4 regions of the Paenarthrobacter sp. NPDC018779 genome follow, and region 3 is predicted to be linked to each of the others. Evidence: riboswitches for the same ligand, from Rfam matches in the RefSeq annotation. Region 3 holds a riboswitch; each other region holds the start of a gene.
The links. A riboswitch is a leader RNA that binds a small molecule or an ion and turns the genes downstream of it on or off. The one in region 3 is predicted to bind thiamine pyrophosphate.
Positions count from the first base shown of each region.

Region 1: another riboswitch for thiamine pyrophosphate. It lies ahead of ACH488_RS16825 (ECF transporter S component); the one in region 3 lies ahead of thiO (glycine oxidase ThiO).
Region 2: another riboswitch for thiamine pyrophosphate. It lies ahead of thiD (bifunctional hydroxymethylpyrimidine kinase/phosphomethylpyrimidine kinase); the one in region 3 lies ahead of thiO (glycine oxidase ThiO).
Region 4: another riboswitch for thiamine pyrophosphate. It lies ahead of thiC (phosphomethylpyrimidine synthase ThiC); the one in region 3 lies ahead of thiO (glycine oxidase ThiO).

Region 1 covers NZ_JBIRZS010000018.1:51,757-55,961, reverse strand. The annotation lists gene ACH488_RS16855 (Na+/H+ antiporter subunit D) at 1-100, shown strand, start outside; gene ACH488_RS16850 (Na+/H+ antiporter subunit E) at 97-660, shown strand; gene ACH488_RS16845 (monovalent cation/H+ antiporter complex subunit F) at 657-935, shown strand; gene mnhG (monovalent cation/H(+) antiporter subunit G) at 925-1,308, shown strand; gene ACH488_RS16835 (DUF4235 domain-containing protein) at 1,377-1,637, opposite strand; gene ACH488_RS16830 (NUDIX hydrolase) at 1,674-2,387, opposite strand; TPP riboswitch at 2,541-2,676, shown strand; gene ACH488_RS16825 (ECF transporter S component) at 2,755-3,375, shown strand; gene ACH488_RS16820 (ABC transporter ATP-binding protein) at 3,375-4,205, shown strand, end outside.
Region 2 covers NZ_JBIRZS010000001.1:61,430-65,634, reverse strand. The annotation lists gene rpmA (50S ribosomal protein L27) at 81-344, opposite strand; gene rplU (50S ribosomal protein L21) at 404-712, opposite strand; gene thiD (bifunctional hydroxymethylpyrimidine kinase/phosphomethylpyrimidine kinase) at 1,056-2,576, opposite strand; TPP riboswitch at 2,568-2,666, opposite strand; gene ACH488_RS00325 (Rne/Rng family ribonuclease) at 2,740-4,205, opposite strand, start outside.
Region 3 covers NZ_JBIRZS010000002.1:166,993-171,197, reverse strand. The annotation lists gene ACH488_RS03165 (hypothetical protein) at 1-161, shown strand, start outside; gene ACH488_RS03160 (thiazole synthase) at 236-1,033, opposite strand; gene thiS (sulfur carrier protein ThiS) at 1,037-1,273, opposite strand; gene thiO (glycine oxidase ThiO) at 1,270-2,529, opposite strand; TPP riboswitch at 2,522-2,641, opposite strand; gene thiE (thiamine phosphate synthase) at 2,669-3,334, shown strand; gene ACH488_RS03140 (ferritin-like fold-containing protein) at 3,331-3,999, opposite strand; gene ACH488_RS03135 (RNB domain-containing ribonuclease) at 4,041-4,205, shown strand, end outside.
Region 4 covers NZ_JBIRZS010000021.1:16,520-20,724, reverse strand. The annotation lists gene thiC (phosphomethylpyrimidine synthase ThiC) at 1-1,672, opposite strand, end outside; TPP riboswitch at 1,667-1,774, opposite strand; gene ACH488_RS17855 (amidohydrolase family protein) at 1,860-2,942, shown strand; gene ACH488_RS17850 (VOC family protein) at 3,021-3,893, shown strand; gene ACH488_RS17845 (hypothetical protein) at 4,006-4,205, shown strand, end outside.

The DNA of each region.
Region 1 (4,205 bases), on a different contig from region 3:
TTCAGCCGAGATCATGCTCGACCGTTCGGCCTACATCCACTCCGTCCTGGGTGACAACGCTCCGGTGCCGGCAGCGGTGGAGACAGGCGGTGCCAAATGAGCCGCAAACCGATCTCTTTCCGCACCGAACTCCCACTGCTGATCTGGCTGGTGATTGTGTGGGGCGCCCTGTGGCGGGATTTCAGCCCTGGCAATCTGTTGTTCGGCGCGCTCATCGCCATCGTGGTGGCCAAGCTGTTCTACCTGCCGCCCGTTGAACTGAGCGGCCGCTTCAACATCCTCCGCGCCATTCCCTTCGCCTTCATGTTCCTCGGCAAAGTGGTGGCAGCGAGCTTCCTGGTCCTCTACCTGGCCGTGGTCAAGGGACCCAAGGTGCGCAGCGCCGTCGTCGCTGTTCCGCTGCGGAGCCATGCCGACCTCATGGTGACGGCCACCGGCCACGTCATATCCCTGATCCCGGGCTCGCTGGTGGTGGAAGTGGACCGCTCCACCTCCACGCTCTACCTGCACGCCCTCAACATCTACGGAGAGGAAGATGTGCGGAAGATCCGGCACGAAGTGCAAGACATCGAAGCCGGACTGATCAGGATCATGGGCACCCGCGAGGAAGTGGCAGCCCTCCGGACTGAAGCCACCGGCATGGAAGGAGCATCACTGTGAAAGAACTGGTCCTCATAGTTACCGCTGTGATCCTCAGCCTCGCCGCGGCAGGGGCGATCATCCGGATCGCCGTCGGGCCTTCGTTGCTGGACCGCGTGCTCGCGTCCGACGTGCTCTTGGCTATTCTTGGCGCTGCGCTGGCCGTGGATATGGCCGTCAACCGGCACCTGAACAACCTCATGCTCCTGGTTGCCCTGACGGTGATCGGATTTATCGGATCAGTGACCGTGGCCCGGTTTGTGGCTGAGCGAAGGGGCCAGGCCAATGACTCCTGATGCAAGCGGCGTCGACCTCGTAGTAGATGCCGTCACGGCAGTCTTCCTGGTGGTGGGCGCCCTGATGTCACTGGGTGCGGCCATTGGATTGTTGCGCTTCCCGGACCTCATGAGCCGCATGCACGCGGCTACCAAACCGCAGGTGTTGGGCCTGTTCCTCATGCTCGCCGCGATCGGCCTGCAGATGCGCACCTGGTGGGTGTGGCCCGTGCTGCTGGTGGCTTGGATCTTCCAGTTGCTCACGGCACCCGTTGCTGCCCACATGGTGGGGCGTTCGGCCTACCGTACCAAGCATGGGCACCGCGAATTGCTCACCAAGGACGAACTGGAAGCCGTGGTGCAGCGGGCAGCCGAAGGACGCTCGGAGGACTAGGCCAACGCGGGGTCACTTCCGGCCCATCCCGACGTCCACCATGGGCCGGAAGTGACCCCGCGTTGGTGTTAGACGATGTCTTGGGACTTGGCGAAGCGGGCGATTGCGCGCTGCGTACCCCGGCTGGCCAGGACCTGGATGAGGGTGCTGACAAACGCCGAGATGAGGGCGAACGTCAGTGCTGAGCGGAGGCTCGTTTCCATGTCATCGTTGCCTTTGGGCGGCTTGTTGCCCGTGGCTTTTTCCCATCCCTTGTTGACCAGCTTGGTGCCAAGGAAACCCGCGCCGAGGCTCACGCCTGCGCCCAGAAGCTTGAGGAAGAAGTTCATGCCTTCAGCCTAACCTCACAACCCGGAGGATCCTGCTTAGCCCCGGCTCGCCCTCTCCTTGAGGAAGGCGGCCAGGGAGCCCGGTGGTGCCAGTACGGGAACCACCTTATGATCCGCGGTCCACATGGCATCAACGGAATCGAAACCGGAGATTTCCTTGAGCAGGTAATACGTGGGCGGCATGAGTTGCAGCTTGCCCTCGGCCTCCGCGGACAGGATTCCGTCAACGGGCATCCACAGTGACTGCCAGGCCTCGGTGGTCTGGTGTTGCGGTGCGGTGTCCGGGGCAGGCTTGGCGACGTAAAAGTAGGTATCGAACCGCTTGGGCATGTCCACCGGCGTGATCCAGTTGGCCCACGGCCGCAGGTCGGCCGGATCCAACGTGAGGCCGGCTTCCTCCTGGACCTCGCGGATGGCGGCGGCGAGAACGGTGCCGGCGCTCTTGCCTGCCTGTCCGCCGGTCGTGGGGGAATCGGGTTCTGCTGCGGCGATTGAGCTCAGTCGCCACTCCTTGGCATGCCGTTCCAGAAGCCCGGGTGAGTAGTCCCATCCTGCGGAATCCGCGGCGTCCACGCGGCCACCGGGGAACACCACCATCCCCGCCGCGAAGTCCATGGTGGACACCCGGTGCTGGACGAAGGCCTCCAGCCCAGCAGGCGTATCGCGCAGCAGGATCACGCTGGCCGCAAGGCGGGCTTCGGCCACTGGCTTGGCTGCGTCAGGATGGCTTGGACCGGGAGTTTCCGTCATGCAGCCATTGTCTCAGCTACGTTGCGGGGCCTGTTGTGCGCCCTAAGGTCGGGGAATGGCGCGTAAAGCAGGCCCCGCAACGGATTTATGACCAGCCGCATGACCCCGCAAACCCCTTCAGGTGTAAACTGAACCACGCCCATAAGGGCAGATTGATAACGACAGGGGAGCGCCGCCGTCGAACCTGCAGCGATGCAGGAGACGCGAGGGCGCTGAGAGTGCGGACAGCCGCAGACCCTCGAACCTGATCCGGTTAGTACCGGCGCAAGGGAGTCGAGCTTCTCAGAGTGTCCGGACCAGGGCGGCGTGAGCCGGCCGGGGTATCCGGGGAGCACTTTCCCCTCCTGTAACCTCAGGAGGCAAAGAAATGACCACGGCAAGCGTGAAGAAGACCAGTAACAGCTGGCGTGTTGTAGACATTGTGGTGGCAGCGTTGATCGCCATCGCCGGCGGCGTGATTTTCTGGGCATGGTCCCAGGGCGCCGCAATCGTATCCATCCCCATGAACGCGGCCTACCCGCCCCTTACCGGCCTGATCGCCGGCGGCTGGATGATCCCCGCAGTGCTGGGCATGCTCATCATCCGCAAGCCGGGTGCGGCGCTGTTCTGCGAGGCTGTGGCCGCCACCGGCGAGCTCATCATGGGCTCGCAGTACGGCACCACGGTGCTGATCTCCGGCATCCTGCAGGGCCTCGGCGCCGAGCTGGTGTTCGCTGCGTTCCGTTACAAGAAGTTCAACCTGCCCACCTCGCTCCTGGCGGGTGCCGGTGCTGGACTCTTCTGCGGCCTCAACGACTCGTTCCTCCCGTGGGGCTGGAACATCGCCTACGAGGCCGTGGACAAGCTGGCGTACATCGCATTCTGCACCCTGTCCGGCGCGATCATTGCCGGTGCGTTGTCTTGGGTAGCTACCCGTGGACTCGCTTCCACTGGCGTGCTGAGCGCTTTCGCGTCCCGCAAGGCTGCGTCGGAGCCCGTCTTCAACTGATGGCCGCCACAAACAGCGGCCAGCCTGCCGCCATCTCCGCCGAGGGCTGGGGATGGCGGCACGCCGGGCGGTCCGCCCCTGCCATCCACGGACTGGACCTCCGGATCGAACCCGGGGAGCGCGTGCTCCTGCTGGGTCCCTCCGGAGCCGGCAAATCGACGCTCCTGCACGCCCTTGCCGGGGTGCTGGGCGACGAGGAAGACGACTCGGATGAAACAGGCTCACTGCTGATCGACGGCGCACTGCCGCGCGAACAGCGGGGCCGCGCCGGTTTGATGCAGCAGGACCCGGAAACGCAGGTGGTCCTGTCCCGCGTGGGCGACGACGTAGCGTTTGGTGCCGAGAACCTCGCCGTTCCGAGGGCAGAGATTTGGGCTCGCGTCCATGAAGCGCTCGACGACGTCGGGTTGCGTACCGCTGCAGGTGGCGGCCTGGCACTGGACCACCCGACGGCGGCACTCTCCGGAGGGCAAAAGCAGCGCCTTGCGCTTGCCGGAATTCTGGCGATGCGGCCAGGGCTGCTCCTGCTGGACGAGCCGACAGCCAACCTGGACCCGGCGGGAGTGCTGGAAGTCCGCGACGCCGTTGGCCGCTGCCTGGACAAGACCGGTGCAACCCTGGTGGTGGTGGAGCACCGGGTGTCCGTGTGGAAGGACCTGGTGGACAGGATTGTGGTCCTGCAACCCGGCGGTGGGGTCCTCCTGGACGGGCCGCCGGATCGCGTGCTTTCCGAGGCACGGACCATGCTCATTGATGCCGGCGTGTGGGTTCCCGGCTATGTCCCGCGGACCCGGGGCAGGAAGGCCGACCCTACGGGACCGGCACCGTTG
Region 2 (4,205 bases), on a different contig from region 3:
CGCCCCGAACGATTGTAATGCGGTTAAAAGAACGGTGGAGCGGGCCTTTTGGGCCCGCTCCACCGGTTCAGAACTTGTTGTTACTCTGCAGCTGCAGCAGCAACGATGTTCACTACGCGACGGCCGCGGCGAGTACCGAACTCAACCGCACCAGCCTGGAGTGCGAACAGGGTGTCGTCGCCACCGCGACCCACGCCTGCACCGGGGTGGAAGTGGGTTCCACGCTGGCGAACGATGATTTCGCCTGCGGAAACTACCTGGCCACCGAAACGCTTGACGCCGAGGCGCTGTGCGTTGGAGTCACGACCGTTGCGAGTGGAGCTCGCGCCTTTTTTGTGTGCCATGTGAAATGCCTGCCTCTAAATATGTGGGGAAACTGAAAATCTGAACTGCGTAAGGAAAGTTACGCGATGCTCGTGATCTTGATCTTGGTCAGTTCCTGACGGTGACCCTGGCGCTTCTTGTAGCCGGTCTTGTTCTTGAACTTCTGGATGACGATCTTGGGACCACGGAGGTCCTCCAGGATCTCGGCCGTGACCTTCACCTTGGCCAGGTCCGCAGCAGCGGAGGTGACCTTGTCGCCGTCAACCAGGAGCAAGGCGGGCAGCTCAAGCGTGCTGCCGGCTCCACCGGGGACGCGGTTCAGCGTTACGTAGTCTCCAACGGAAACCTTTTCTTGGCGGCCGCCTGCGCGGACAATCGCGTACACCACTTGGGTACTCACTTCTCTCGACGTTTCTTACTAAATTTGCGTGCGGAACTCGAACCGGAATCAGGCCTGGTTCACGCTGTGCCTCAACGCCGTGGACTCCAGATCGAAGCCCGCGAGTCATCCCGTGAATAATTCCAGGGGGCATAACCCAAGTGTTGGCGTAAGCACCGAAGATCAAGATTACGCTAATTCGACCCTCGGCTGCAAATGAGGCCGGGTCCGGAAGCCACCGCGTGACGCTAGTCACCAGTAGGAACGGACTTTCCCGGCACCGTGCCCATACAGCCTACAGGCTCCTGGACGCTTTACCGGGATTTCACCTCTTCGACGCGCGGGTGGTCCTTTAGGCGTACAACCGCGGGGCGTCGAAGAAGGCAGTCTCATGGCGGCACGAATGGGCGAAAGCCTCCACCATGGCAGCCCGGTCCTGGCTGGAAGCGACCACCGCGGCCGCGTCTGTGAAGCCAATGGCCTTGCGGGTGGCCTCGGCGAAGTCTTCATCGGCGTAGGTCTTCAACCAGTCCGCATACGCGTGCTCCGACGGGGACCCTGCCTTGACGTAATTCGCGTGGAGCTGGTGTCCCACCTCGGCGTAGAGCCAGTAGCAGGGCAGGATCGCCGCGAGCAGCACGCCGTAGCTTCCAGAGGCCGAGGCCGCCAGCAGGTGGTCCACATAGGCCTTGGTGACAGGACCGGTGTGGGTAGCGGCCTGCCTGGTGCTCAGCCAATTCCGGTGCAGTTCGGATTCGACCTCGAGGCAGAGCTGCGAGGACCTGGCCCAGAACAGCTGTTCTTCCTCGGTGGGAGCGAGGGCACCTGCGCGTGCCAGCACCCGCGAATAGCCGTTGAGGTAAAGGGCATCCTGCGCGAGGTAGTAGTTGAACTGGGGTTCTGGGAGGCTGCCAGACTCCAACCCGTGGATGAAGTCGAGGCCGTAGATGGCGTCCAGTTCAGGTGCCGCTTCCTCCCACAGGCGGGCGGCGAAAGCCCCCGGGCCTCCAGCCTGCTGTGCTTGGTGGAAGTGGTTGATGGGGCCGCTGCCATGGCCCACCTCCAGCACATCCGCCGTGGCCAGGGCCTGCAGGAGCCAGGGCTTGACCTCCCGCAGCGACGCTTCCCAGTCTCCCGTCCGCGCCTGGACCGTGGCCAGCGCCGAGGACAATGAGCAGCCCGTTCCGTGGCTGTTCTTCGTCTCCACCCGTGGCCCTGCCACCGAGACAAAGTCCTGCCGCAGCAGCCCGTTCGTGTTGACGAGCGCATCGGGGCACTCGGCTCCTGCCAAGTGTCCGCCCTTCACCAGCACGGTGTTTCCGCATTCGGCAGCGAGCCGCTTGCCCTGTTCGAGGGCGGTGGACCAGTCCGTCGCCTCCGGCTCCCCCAGCAACATGGCCAGTTCAGGAATGTTGGGGGTGATGAGGTCGGCCAGCGGCAAAAGTTCGCGCAGTGCGGCTTCGGCGGATTCCCGGAGGAGTCGGTCACCACTGGTAGCTACCATTACCGGATCAAGGACCACGACGGCGGGACGCACCTTCTCGAGCCAGCCACGCACCTCGCCGATCACTTCGGCGTCGCCCAGCATCCCGATCTTGACGGCGTCGATGGTTACATCGCTGCTGATCGCCTCAAGCTGCTGCCGCAGGAAGTCCACGGGCGGGACATGGACGGCAGTAACACCCAGGGTGTTTTGCGCCGTGAGCGCCGTGACCACTGCCATCCCGTAGCCACCGTGGGCGGCAATGCTTTTCAGGTCTGCCTGGATTCCTGCGCCGCCGGAGGGGTCGGAACCGGCGATGCTGAGGACACGCGGGTATTGCCGGCCGGTGCGGGCCACGGCGTAGACGGCTGAATTCAACGATGAAGTCATGAGGGACATCCCTTCGCCGGTGCTAACCGGACAGGTTCAACGGGTCTGGATCTCAGCCCGGCCCAACGCCTGGCACCCCGTGTCAGTGACCAAGCCTAACGGACCGAGGGTCCGGCAGTAGCTACTGCCGGACCCTCGGTCCGTTACATGACGTTGGCAATGCCTAGAGTTCCGAGGCCGGAACCCCCACGCCGAGGATAATCGGCTCAGAAGCAGCGGACTCCTTCTTGGCCTGCTCCTGCGGCGCCTTGGCTTCATGGGCCGCTCCCCCACCGGTGGAAGCGGACACCTCGTGGTGCTCCACCGTGGTCTCGTTGGCAGCACCCTGCGCCCGGCTGGCGCTGCGGTTCCGGCGACCACGCCGACCGCGGGCACGGCTGGACGGATCGCTTTCCTCCGCAGCAGCCTGCCGGGACGGGACAGTTTCCGCCGGAGCAGCATCAGGGGCGGCCGGCTCATCCTGGCTTTCGACAGTCACAGGACCCCCACCCAGGTGGGAGAAAGCCTCGGCCAACAGGTCCAAAGTCATGGCAGGCTTCTCCGAAGCCGGCTCCTCGTGGTGTTCCACGAAGGGCAAGGCAACCTCTTCACCACCGAACCGGAGCACCGGCGTGGCACGCGGGGTGCCCTCGGCGCCGCTTGAATCCGGCACCTCGTCAGCGTGCTCCGCTCCAGCCCCGGTTGCGGCGGCGGCTGCGGCACGTGCTTCCTCCTCGGCCCGGTGAACCTCGTCATCGTGCAGGTGGGCAGCGTGCGCTGCAGCGGCAATCGTGGCCAGGGCAGCCCTGGTGGCCTGCGCTTTGGCCTGCCGGGCGGGGTCCACCGGCTCGGGCACCGGCGTCGAAGGCGCGGGAGAGGCAGCGGCGTGGACCGGCGTCGGGCTCTCTGCCGGCTGCCCCCCGCCCTTGCCGCGGCGGCGCTTCCGCTCAGTCCGGGTGGAAGGCTGCTGCTGGGTGTCGGCGTGCGGCCGGTGCTGCTCGGCGGCAACGACGTTGGCACGCCGATGCTCCACGGGCTCGTCGTGGGTCACCACACCGCGTCCGGCACAGTGCTCACACTGCTCGCCAAAGACCTCCAGCAGGCCCGTGCCCATGCGCTTGCGCGTCATCTGCACCAGGCCGAGCGATGTCACTTCGGCCACCTGATGCTTGGTACGGTCCCGGCCCAGGCATTCCACGAGGCGGCGCAGCACCAGGTCGCGGTTGGATTCGAGCACCATGTCGATGAAGTCGATGACGATGATGCCACCGATATCGCGCAGGCGCAGCTGGCGGACAACCTCCTCTGCGGCCTCAAGGTTGTTCTTGGTGACGGTCTCCTCGAGGTTTCCACCGCTGCCGGTGAACTTCCCGGTATTGACGTCCACCACGGTCATGGCCTCGGTACGGTCGATCACCAGGGATCCGCCCGACGGCAGGAAGACCTTGCGTTCCAGGGCCTTGTGGATCTGCTCGTCGATGCGCCAAGCCGAGAAAATGTCCTGGTCCTTGGTCCACTTTTCGAGCCGGCCCACCAGGTCCGGCGCCACATAGGTGACGTAAGCCTCAATGGTGTCCCAGGCATCGTCACCGGAAACGATCAGCTTCGAGAAGTCCTCGTTGAAGACGTCACGGACCACCTTGATGGTCA
Region 3 (4,205 bases):
TCATCGCGGCCGGCCTCGGCTACCAGCCTGGGCTGACGTGGATTCCCTATGTGCTGCCCATCGTGCTGGGTACGGCAGCTGCCGCAGGCGCGGTGGTCTACCTGGGCCGTACGCGTACTTCGCGGGACACCACGGCCCTGACCAAGGCCCTGCGTCTCTAGGCAGGTCCCTGACCACCGGCGTTAAACAGCTGTGGCCACCGCCCTAAAAGGTGGTGGCCACGACTGTTTAAGGGTCAGAGGAACTCTGCGCGGCCCTCCATGGCTGAGGACGCCAAGGCGTGCTCCCGGCGTGGAATCCGTCCGGCCTGGCGGGCGAACCGGCCGGACAGGACTGCGTGTTTGAACGCCTCGCCCATCAGGGCCGGGTTCTGGGCCCGGGTCACAGCGGTGGCCAGGAGGACAGCGTCACACCCCAGCTCCATGGCAAGCGCCGCGTCGGAGGCCGTGCCGATACCAGCGTCCAGGACCACTGGGACAGAAGCGCGGGAGACGATGACCTCGATATTGTGCGGGTTGAGGATACCCAGGCCCGTTCCGATCGGCGCGCCGAGCGGCATGACGGCTGTGGCGCCAAGGTTCTCCAGGCGCAGGGCCAACACGGGATCGTCGTTGGTGTAGGCGAACACCTTGAAGCCCCGGTTCACCAATTGTTCCGTGGCCTCCACGAGTTCCACCGCGTCGGGAAGAAGGGTGTGTTCGTCAGCGATGACCTCAAGCTTGACCCAGTCGGTCTCCAACGCCTCGCGTGCCAGTTCAGCGGTCAGCACCGCGTCCTTGGCAGTGAAGCAGCCTGCGGTGTTGGGCAGCACCCGGATGTTGTTGTCCACCAGGAGTTGGAAGAGCGAACCGGCCTCTGCCGGAGAGTAACGCCGCATGGCCACGGTGGTCAGTTCCGTCCCGGAGGCCAGGAGTGCGGCTCCCAGGCCTTCGAGGCTGGGGGCGCCTCCCGTTCCCATGATGAGGCGGGAGGTCAGTTCAACACCGTCAATGACCAAGGGGTCGATCCGGGTTTCGATGCTTGTTGTGGTCATGGTTCAGCCTCCTTGGACGGCGGTAACGAGTTCCAGTTCATCGCCTTCAGCGAGGTCCGTTGCGGCCCACTGGCTGCGCGGCACTACTTCGGAGTTGCGTGCGACGGCGACACCCAGCTTGCCGCCGTCGGCCGCCTGTCCGCGGTGGTCCAGTTCACGGCCGGTGACGGACGTGACCAGGGTGCTGACGGAGGCCCCGTCCACTACTGAGTGGTGGGCCCCGTTGAGTTTGATGTTCATGCTGATTCCTTGGTGAATGGTCTTGTGTGCGCCGAGGTATGGATGGCGGGTGCACTTCCCGGCGGCCCAAAGCGGTCCGGCCTGAAGCGCGTCCACCGGGGATCGGCCGAGCCCGTTATCAAGCCGCCCACGATTGCCGCGGCCGCGGGAGTCAGGAGAACTCCGTGCCGGAAGAAGCCCGTGGCGACGATGAGGCCCTGGACCTCTCCGCCGGCGCCCGCCACGCGTCCCAGCAGCGGGGCATTGTCCGGTGTTCCCGGCCTTGCCCGGGCGGTCGTTTCGAGGAGCTCCAGTTCGGCGACGGCGGGGACAAGGACCTGGGCATCGCGCAGGAGCTGGTAGACGCCCCCGGCCGAGACGGCGTTGGAGCTGCTGGACAACCCGTCTTCACGCTGGGTGGCCCCTATCACCACGGTCCCGTCCTCACGGGGGACGATATAGACCGGCACACCCCTCACCATTCCGCGGACAGTGGAGGTGACGAGGGGTTGCAGTGACTCCGGGACGCGCAGCCTGAGGATATCCCCGTAGACCGGCCGCAACGGGAGATGGAGCTGCTCCGGGAGGCTGCTGATGGTCGCAGCATCCAGGCCATTGGCAAGGACAGTTTCCTTGGCCAGGACCCGCCCACCGCCGCTGAGTTCAACGCCGCCTACGCGTCCTCCGGCCCAGAGCAGGCTGACGGCCGGTTCCCGAACGTGGAACCCGTCTTCGGTCCCCTCGATCCAGCTGGTGTCGGCGGGACGGTGGGCAGCCAGACCCGCCAGGAGGCACGCTGCAAGCTTGCGCGGATCCACCTGGTGGTCGGCCGGAATGTGGAACGCGCAGGAAATTTGGGGACTCAACAGTGGCTCGCGCCCACGGGCATCCCTCAGCAGGAGTGGCTCCACCTGGAGTCCCGCAGCCACCTGGACTGCCCGGAGGTCCGCGAGCGCACGGCGGTCGGCGGCGTCGGCACCCACGGCGAGGGTCGCCGTCGTGCGGTATCCGGCCGCTTCCCTCGACGCGGCGAGGCTGTCCACGAAAGCCGGCCAGCGCCGCGACGATTCCAGCATGAGTTCCAGGAGGTCTTCCTCCTGGTAGTGGAGCTCGCTGACGGGCGCCAGCATGCCGGCGGCGGCAAACGTTGCTCCGCTTGCCGGTGCCGGGTCGATAAGGACCACTGAACGGCCCACGCGTCGCGCCTCATGCGCAATCCCGAGTCCAATGACGCCGCCCCCGATGACGGCGACATCTGCGTGAATGGCTTCTGCCATGGATTCCCTTCCCTACGCCGGTACTAGCCGGATCAGGTCAAGCGGTCGGCGCTGAAGCCCTCTCAGCCGGACGGTCATAAAGTCGATCGTCGCGGCTCCCGCAGTACGTGCCCAGTTTAGAGGAACTACTCTGGTTTGCATGACCCAGCCTGATCTCCTTTCCCCTGCCCGCCTGTATTTGTGCACCGACGCCCGCCGGCGGCAGGACGATTTCGAAGACTTTGTGGACGCCGCGTTCGAGGGCGGAGTGGATATCATCCAGCTCCGCGACAAGACGCTCGAGGCTGCCGAAGAACTGGAACTGCTGGAGGTCCTGAACAAGGTTGCCAGCCGCCACGGACGCCTCTGGGCCGTCAACGACCGTGCCGATGTTGCCCGTATTTCCGGGGCTCCGGTGTTCCACATCGGCCAAAAGGACATCCCTTTGGGGGCGGCCCGTGAGCTGCTCCCGGACGGGGAAACAATCGGCCTTTCCACCCACTCGCCTGAGCAGGTGGACGCGGCTGTGGCTGCTTCCCGGGGTACGGGTGGCCTGGACTACTTCTGCGTAGGACCCCTCTGGGCCACGCCCACAAAGCCGGGCCGCGCTGCTGTGGGGCTGGACCTGGTCACATATGCTGCGGAAGCCGTAAAACAAGCCGGGGTGGACCTGCCCTGGTTCGCCATCGGCGGCGTGGACCTTGAAAACGTGGAGCAAGTGGTTGCCGCCGGCGCCAGCCGCATCGTGGTGGTCCGCGCCATCACCGAGGCGGCGGACCCGACGGCGGCCGCGCGGGCACTGCTTGCGGCGCTCGACGCGGCCTAGGCCGTCAACCCAAGCCCCGTCATGCGGCGCCCGTGCCGTTCGGCCAGCTCGGCGGTGAGCTGATGGACTGCGGCACGGGATCCGCGTCCATCGCGCAGCAGTGGTCCAAGGTCCGGGTGCTCCAGGCCTACCCGCTGGGCCTGGGTGAGGGCCTCCCCCACAATCCTGCGGCCCCAAAGCGAGAGCCGCGAAGCCAGCCGGGGGGCATCCCGCAGTGCCCGGCGCAGCAGGATCCGCAGGGCCTCCGTAGCCTGGTCGGCCGAGCAGACCTGCTGGACGAAATGCTGGATCCCGGAATCGAGGAACCCGGCGACAGTTCGGTAAAAGTCCGCCGAGACGGTGTCTATGACATAGGCCTTCGTCACCGACTCGAACCAGTCACCGGGTGGGGTCCGCTCGTGGAAATGGTCGAAGGAGCCCTGGAACGGGAGCATGGCATCCTCTGGATCGTTCCCCATTTCGGTGAGCCGGCCACTGATCACGGCGTAGTTTCCGAAGGCGCCAACAGCGATCTTGGCCAGCATGGCCCGTTCGCGAAGCGTCGGTGCCATACGGGAGTCGGAGGACAACCGCCCAAAGGCGGATAACTCCCCGTAGGCCATGGCACCCAGCAGCCCGGCGGCGAGCTGTCCCGGGGAGTCGTTGCGGCCGGTGGAGGTGCCCATGTTCCAAGACTATCCGTCGAATTCGGGCTAGTCTGACTTTCGTGTCACATCATCGGATAGCGCCCAACGTCGACGATTCTTCCGACCAGCTCGCGGAGTCCTTGGCCGCGCTCAGGACCGAGCTGGAACTGCCCGCGGAGTACCCCGGCGAAGCGTTGGCGGAGGCACGAGCGGCCGTTGAACACCATCAACTACCCGCCCGGGAT
Region 4 (4,205 bases), on a different contig from region 3:
TGTCCTGGCTGATGCGCATGGAGCAGAACTTGGGTCCGCACATGGAGCAGAAGTGTGCCGTCTTGGCCGGTTCGGCCGGAAGCGTCTCGTCGTGGAAGGATTCCGCGGTGACCGGGTCCAGGGACAGGGCGAACTGGTCCCGCCAACGGAATTCGAAGCGCGCTTTGGAGAGGGCGTCGTCGCGTTCGTTCGCACCGGGATGTCCCTTGGCGAGGTCTGCGGCATGGGCTGCGATCTTATACGTGATCACGCCTGTCTTGACGTCGTCCTTGTTGGGCAGGCCCAGGTGTTCCTTGGGGGTCACGTAGCACAGCATGGCCGTGCCGTAGCGGGCAATCTCCGTGGCTCCAATGGCCGAGGTGATGTGGTCGTAGCCGGGCGCGACGTCGGTCACGAGGGGTCCCAGGGTGTAGAAGGGGGCGCCCTTGCACAATTCCTGTTGCCGTTCCACGTTTTCCCGGACCAGGTGGAACGGGATGTGCCCCGGCCCTTCCACCATGACCTGGACGTCGTACTCCCATGCACGCTGTGTCAGTTCGGCCAAGGTGTCCAACTCGGCGAACTGCGCGGCATCGTTGGCGTCGGCGGTGGCGCCGGGACGCAGTCCGTCACCGAGCGAGAACGCGACATCGTACTTGGCGAAGATTTCGCACAGCTCATCGAAGTGGGTGTAGAGGAAGTTCTCCTCGTGGTGGGCCAGGCACCAGCCCGCCATGATGGAGCCGCCACGCGAAACGATTCCCGTCACCCGGTTGGCCGTCAGAGGAACGTAGCGAAGGAGGACCCCCGCGTGGATGGTCATGTAGTCCACCCCCTGCTCGCACTGCTCAATCACCGTGTCACGGAAGATCTCCCAGGTGAGTTTGTTGGCTTCGCCGTTGACTTTCTCCAGGGCCTGGTAAATGGGGACCGTGCCGATGGGCACGGGGGAGTTCCGGATGATCCACTCGCGCGTGGTGTGGATGTCGTCTCCCGTGGACAGGTCCATGACAGTGTCGGCACCCCACTGGGTGGCCCACTGCAGTTTGTCCACTTCCTCGGCAATGGAGCTGGTCACAGCCGAATTGCCGATGTTGGCGTTGATTTTCACCAGGAAAGCCTTGCCGATGATCATCGGCTCGGATTCGGGGTGGTTGATGTTGTTCGGGATGATAGCGCGGCCTGCGGCCACTTCGCTGCGGACCAACTCAACGTCGCAGTTTTCCCGCAGCGCCACAAAGCGCATTTCCGGGGTCACGATGCCCTGCTTGGCGTAGTGCATCTGCGTGACGGTCTTGCCTTCTTTGGCGCGGCGGGGCACCGGCTGGGCGCCCTTCCATTCCGCCGACGCCGCGCCTCGGCGCACAGCCGACTTGCCGTCGTCGAGCAGGTTCCGTTCACGGCCGCTGTAGCTTTCGGTGTCCCGGCGTTCCTCTATCCAGGGCTGCCGGAAAGGACGCAGGCCCACTACCGGATCGCTGCCCGGTCCGGCGGTGCGGTACACCTGCAGGGGATCGTTGGCCTGGCCGTTGGGCGATGGCTCCAGCGCAATTTCGGTCACCGGTACGCGGATGCCGTGGCGGGGATCTTCCAGCCACGCCAGCGAATGGGACTTCAGCGACTGCGTGACCGTCTCCTCTGTGGGAACAGACTGGTTTTGGGCAGGGCTGTGCTGTGTTTCTGTGGTGCTCAAGGATTACTCACTTCCTTCGCCGGCATTACCCGGACAGGTTCAACGGTCGCAGACTGCGTCAGTCCGATCTCAGCCCCTGCAGGGGCCCCCGTGTGGTCGTAGACGAAGCTACCACAGCTCTCCGGGTGGTCCCAGTCACAAGCCGCCCGGCAGGACGTGGCCGGCGGGGGAGCACTAGGCTTCTGCCATGGCCAACATCATTGAATTCAGCGGCCCCGTGCTGGTCGAGGCCCACCAAGAGCACCAGGGAATGTGGTCTGTGGACGGCCTGCTGACCTTTCAACGGCCGCAGGAAGCGCCGGACGTAGTGCTCGAAGGCTGGGTCCTTCCCGGCTTCGTGGACGCCCACTGCCACATTGGCCTCGGTCCGGGCGGAAGCGTGGACGAGAAAACCACCTTGGATCAGGCAGAAACAGACCGGAACGCCGGCACGCTGCTGATCAGGGACGCCGGCTCGCCCAGCAACACTCGCTGGGTCCAGCAGCGCGCGGACCTTCCACGGCTGATCCGGGCGGGGCGGCACATCGCGCGGAGCCGCCGCTACCTTCGAGGCCTGGGCCACGAGGTGGAGCCCGATGAGCTGGTGGAGACAGTGCGCAAGGAAGCCCGCGACGGTGACGGCTGGGTGAAACTGGTGGGCGACTGGATAGATCGTGGCGTCGGAGACCTCGCCCCGTCGTTTCCCGCCGCCGTGGTCAAGGACGCCATTGCCGCTGCCCACGACGAAGGCGCCCGCGTGACCGCGCACTGCTTCGCCGAAGACACAGTGGACCAGATGCTCGACGCCGGTATTGACTGCATCGAGCACGCCACCGGTCTCTTGCCGCGGCACATCCCCCGTTTGGTGGAGCAGCAGGTGCCCATCGTGCCCACGCTGATCAACATCGCAACGTTCCCGGACATCGCCGCCCAGGCCATGCCCAAGTTCCCGGACTATGCCCGGCACATGACTGCCCTGTGGGAGCGGCGCCGCGAACGCGTCCTTGAGGCTTTCGAAGCGGGAGTCGCCATCTATACGGGTACGGACGCCGGAAGCGTCATCAAACACGGCCGGATCGCGGACGAAATGCAGGAACTGCACGACGCCGGCCTGCCGCCTGCCGCTGTCCTCAACGCTGCCACTTGGGGTGCCCGGGCGTGGCTGGGAGCCGACGCCATCAGTGAAGGCGCGAGTGCCGACGTCGTGGTTTGCGGAGAAGACCCCCGGCACAACCTGGCGACCGTCAGCGAACTCAACCATGTTGTTCTGCGGGGTGCGGTCATCCGCTAGGAATAAATTGAAGCTTCAAGTAATTTAGACAGATAGAGCGAGCCGAAAAGCGGCCACCTTCATTACCAGGAGCATCACATGACCACCTCATCCACCCAGGACCTGCTGCCTGCCGAACTCACCATGGGCGCGGTGATGCTCAAGGTCGGCGACATGAAAGTCATGGGCGACTACTACCAGCGCGCCCTGGGCCTCCAGGTGGTGGCCGAGCAGGATGGCGGCCTGTACTTGGGCCGCCAAGGCAAGCCGGTGGTGCATTTGGCCCCGGCCGCCGGGCTCCAGGTCCCCGGTCGCGGCGAGGCGGGCCTGTTCCATACGGCCATCCTTTTCGATGACCAGCCGTCGCTTGCGGCAACCATCGCCACAGCTGCCCAGTACGAACCGCGGGCATTCGTTGGCAGCGCTGACCATTTGGTGAGCGAAGCGTTCTACTTCACCGACCCTGAGGGCAACGGCATTGAGCTCTACTATGACAAGCCGCGCGAGGTCTGGCAGTGGGACGGTAAGAACGTGGTGATGGACAACGTGGCGCTTCCGCCGCAGGCCTACCTCCAGCAGTACCTCAGTGAAGAGGCTGTGACGGGACAGGCCAAGGCCGGCGCGGGAATCGGGCATGTCCACTTGCAGGTGGGTGACGTGGCCACGGCGCAGAAGTTCTATGTGGATACCCTGGGCTTCGAGCGGACTGCCGGGTGGCATGGCCAGGCGCTGTTCGTTTCGGCGGGTGGGTACCACCACCACATGGCCATGAATGTGTGGAACAGCCGCGGCGCCGGGCCGCGCCGCGACACCCTGGGCCTCGGTGAAGTGCTGATCGAAGTCCCTGATGACGATGACGTGCGGGCGCTGGCTGACCGCCTCAAGGTCGCCGGGCTGCAGAGTCACCACACCGGGAAGGAACTGCGCTTCGAAGACCCTTGGCGGAACCAATTGCGGGTTGCCGTCCGCTAGGGGCGTGTCGCACCGGCCGGGTGTCTGCTGCACTAGGCTGGGCAGTGGCGGGGAACGGGCCTGCGGGTCCGTATCCGCGACTTGTCAGCACGACGGAATGAGAGTAGTTCCCATGGGCTTTGCCGAAATTTTTGTAGCCACCCACGACGAAGCACTGAAGCGGGCTGCGGCCCTTGAACGCGGCGCCGACGTTGCCGGGTCCGCCGTCCGGATCGATGGCATCACTGATTTCGAAGTTGAACAACTTGGCGATCTTGCCGGGCAGGCCGTGCATGCTGCCGGGGCCGATTACGAGCTGGCCCTGGTGGACGT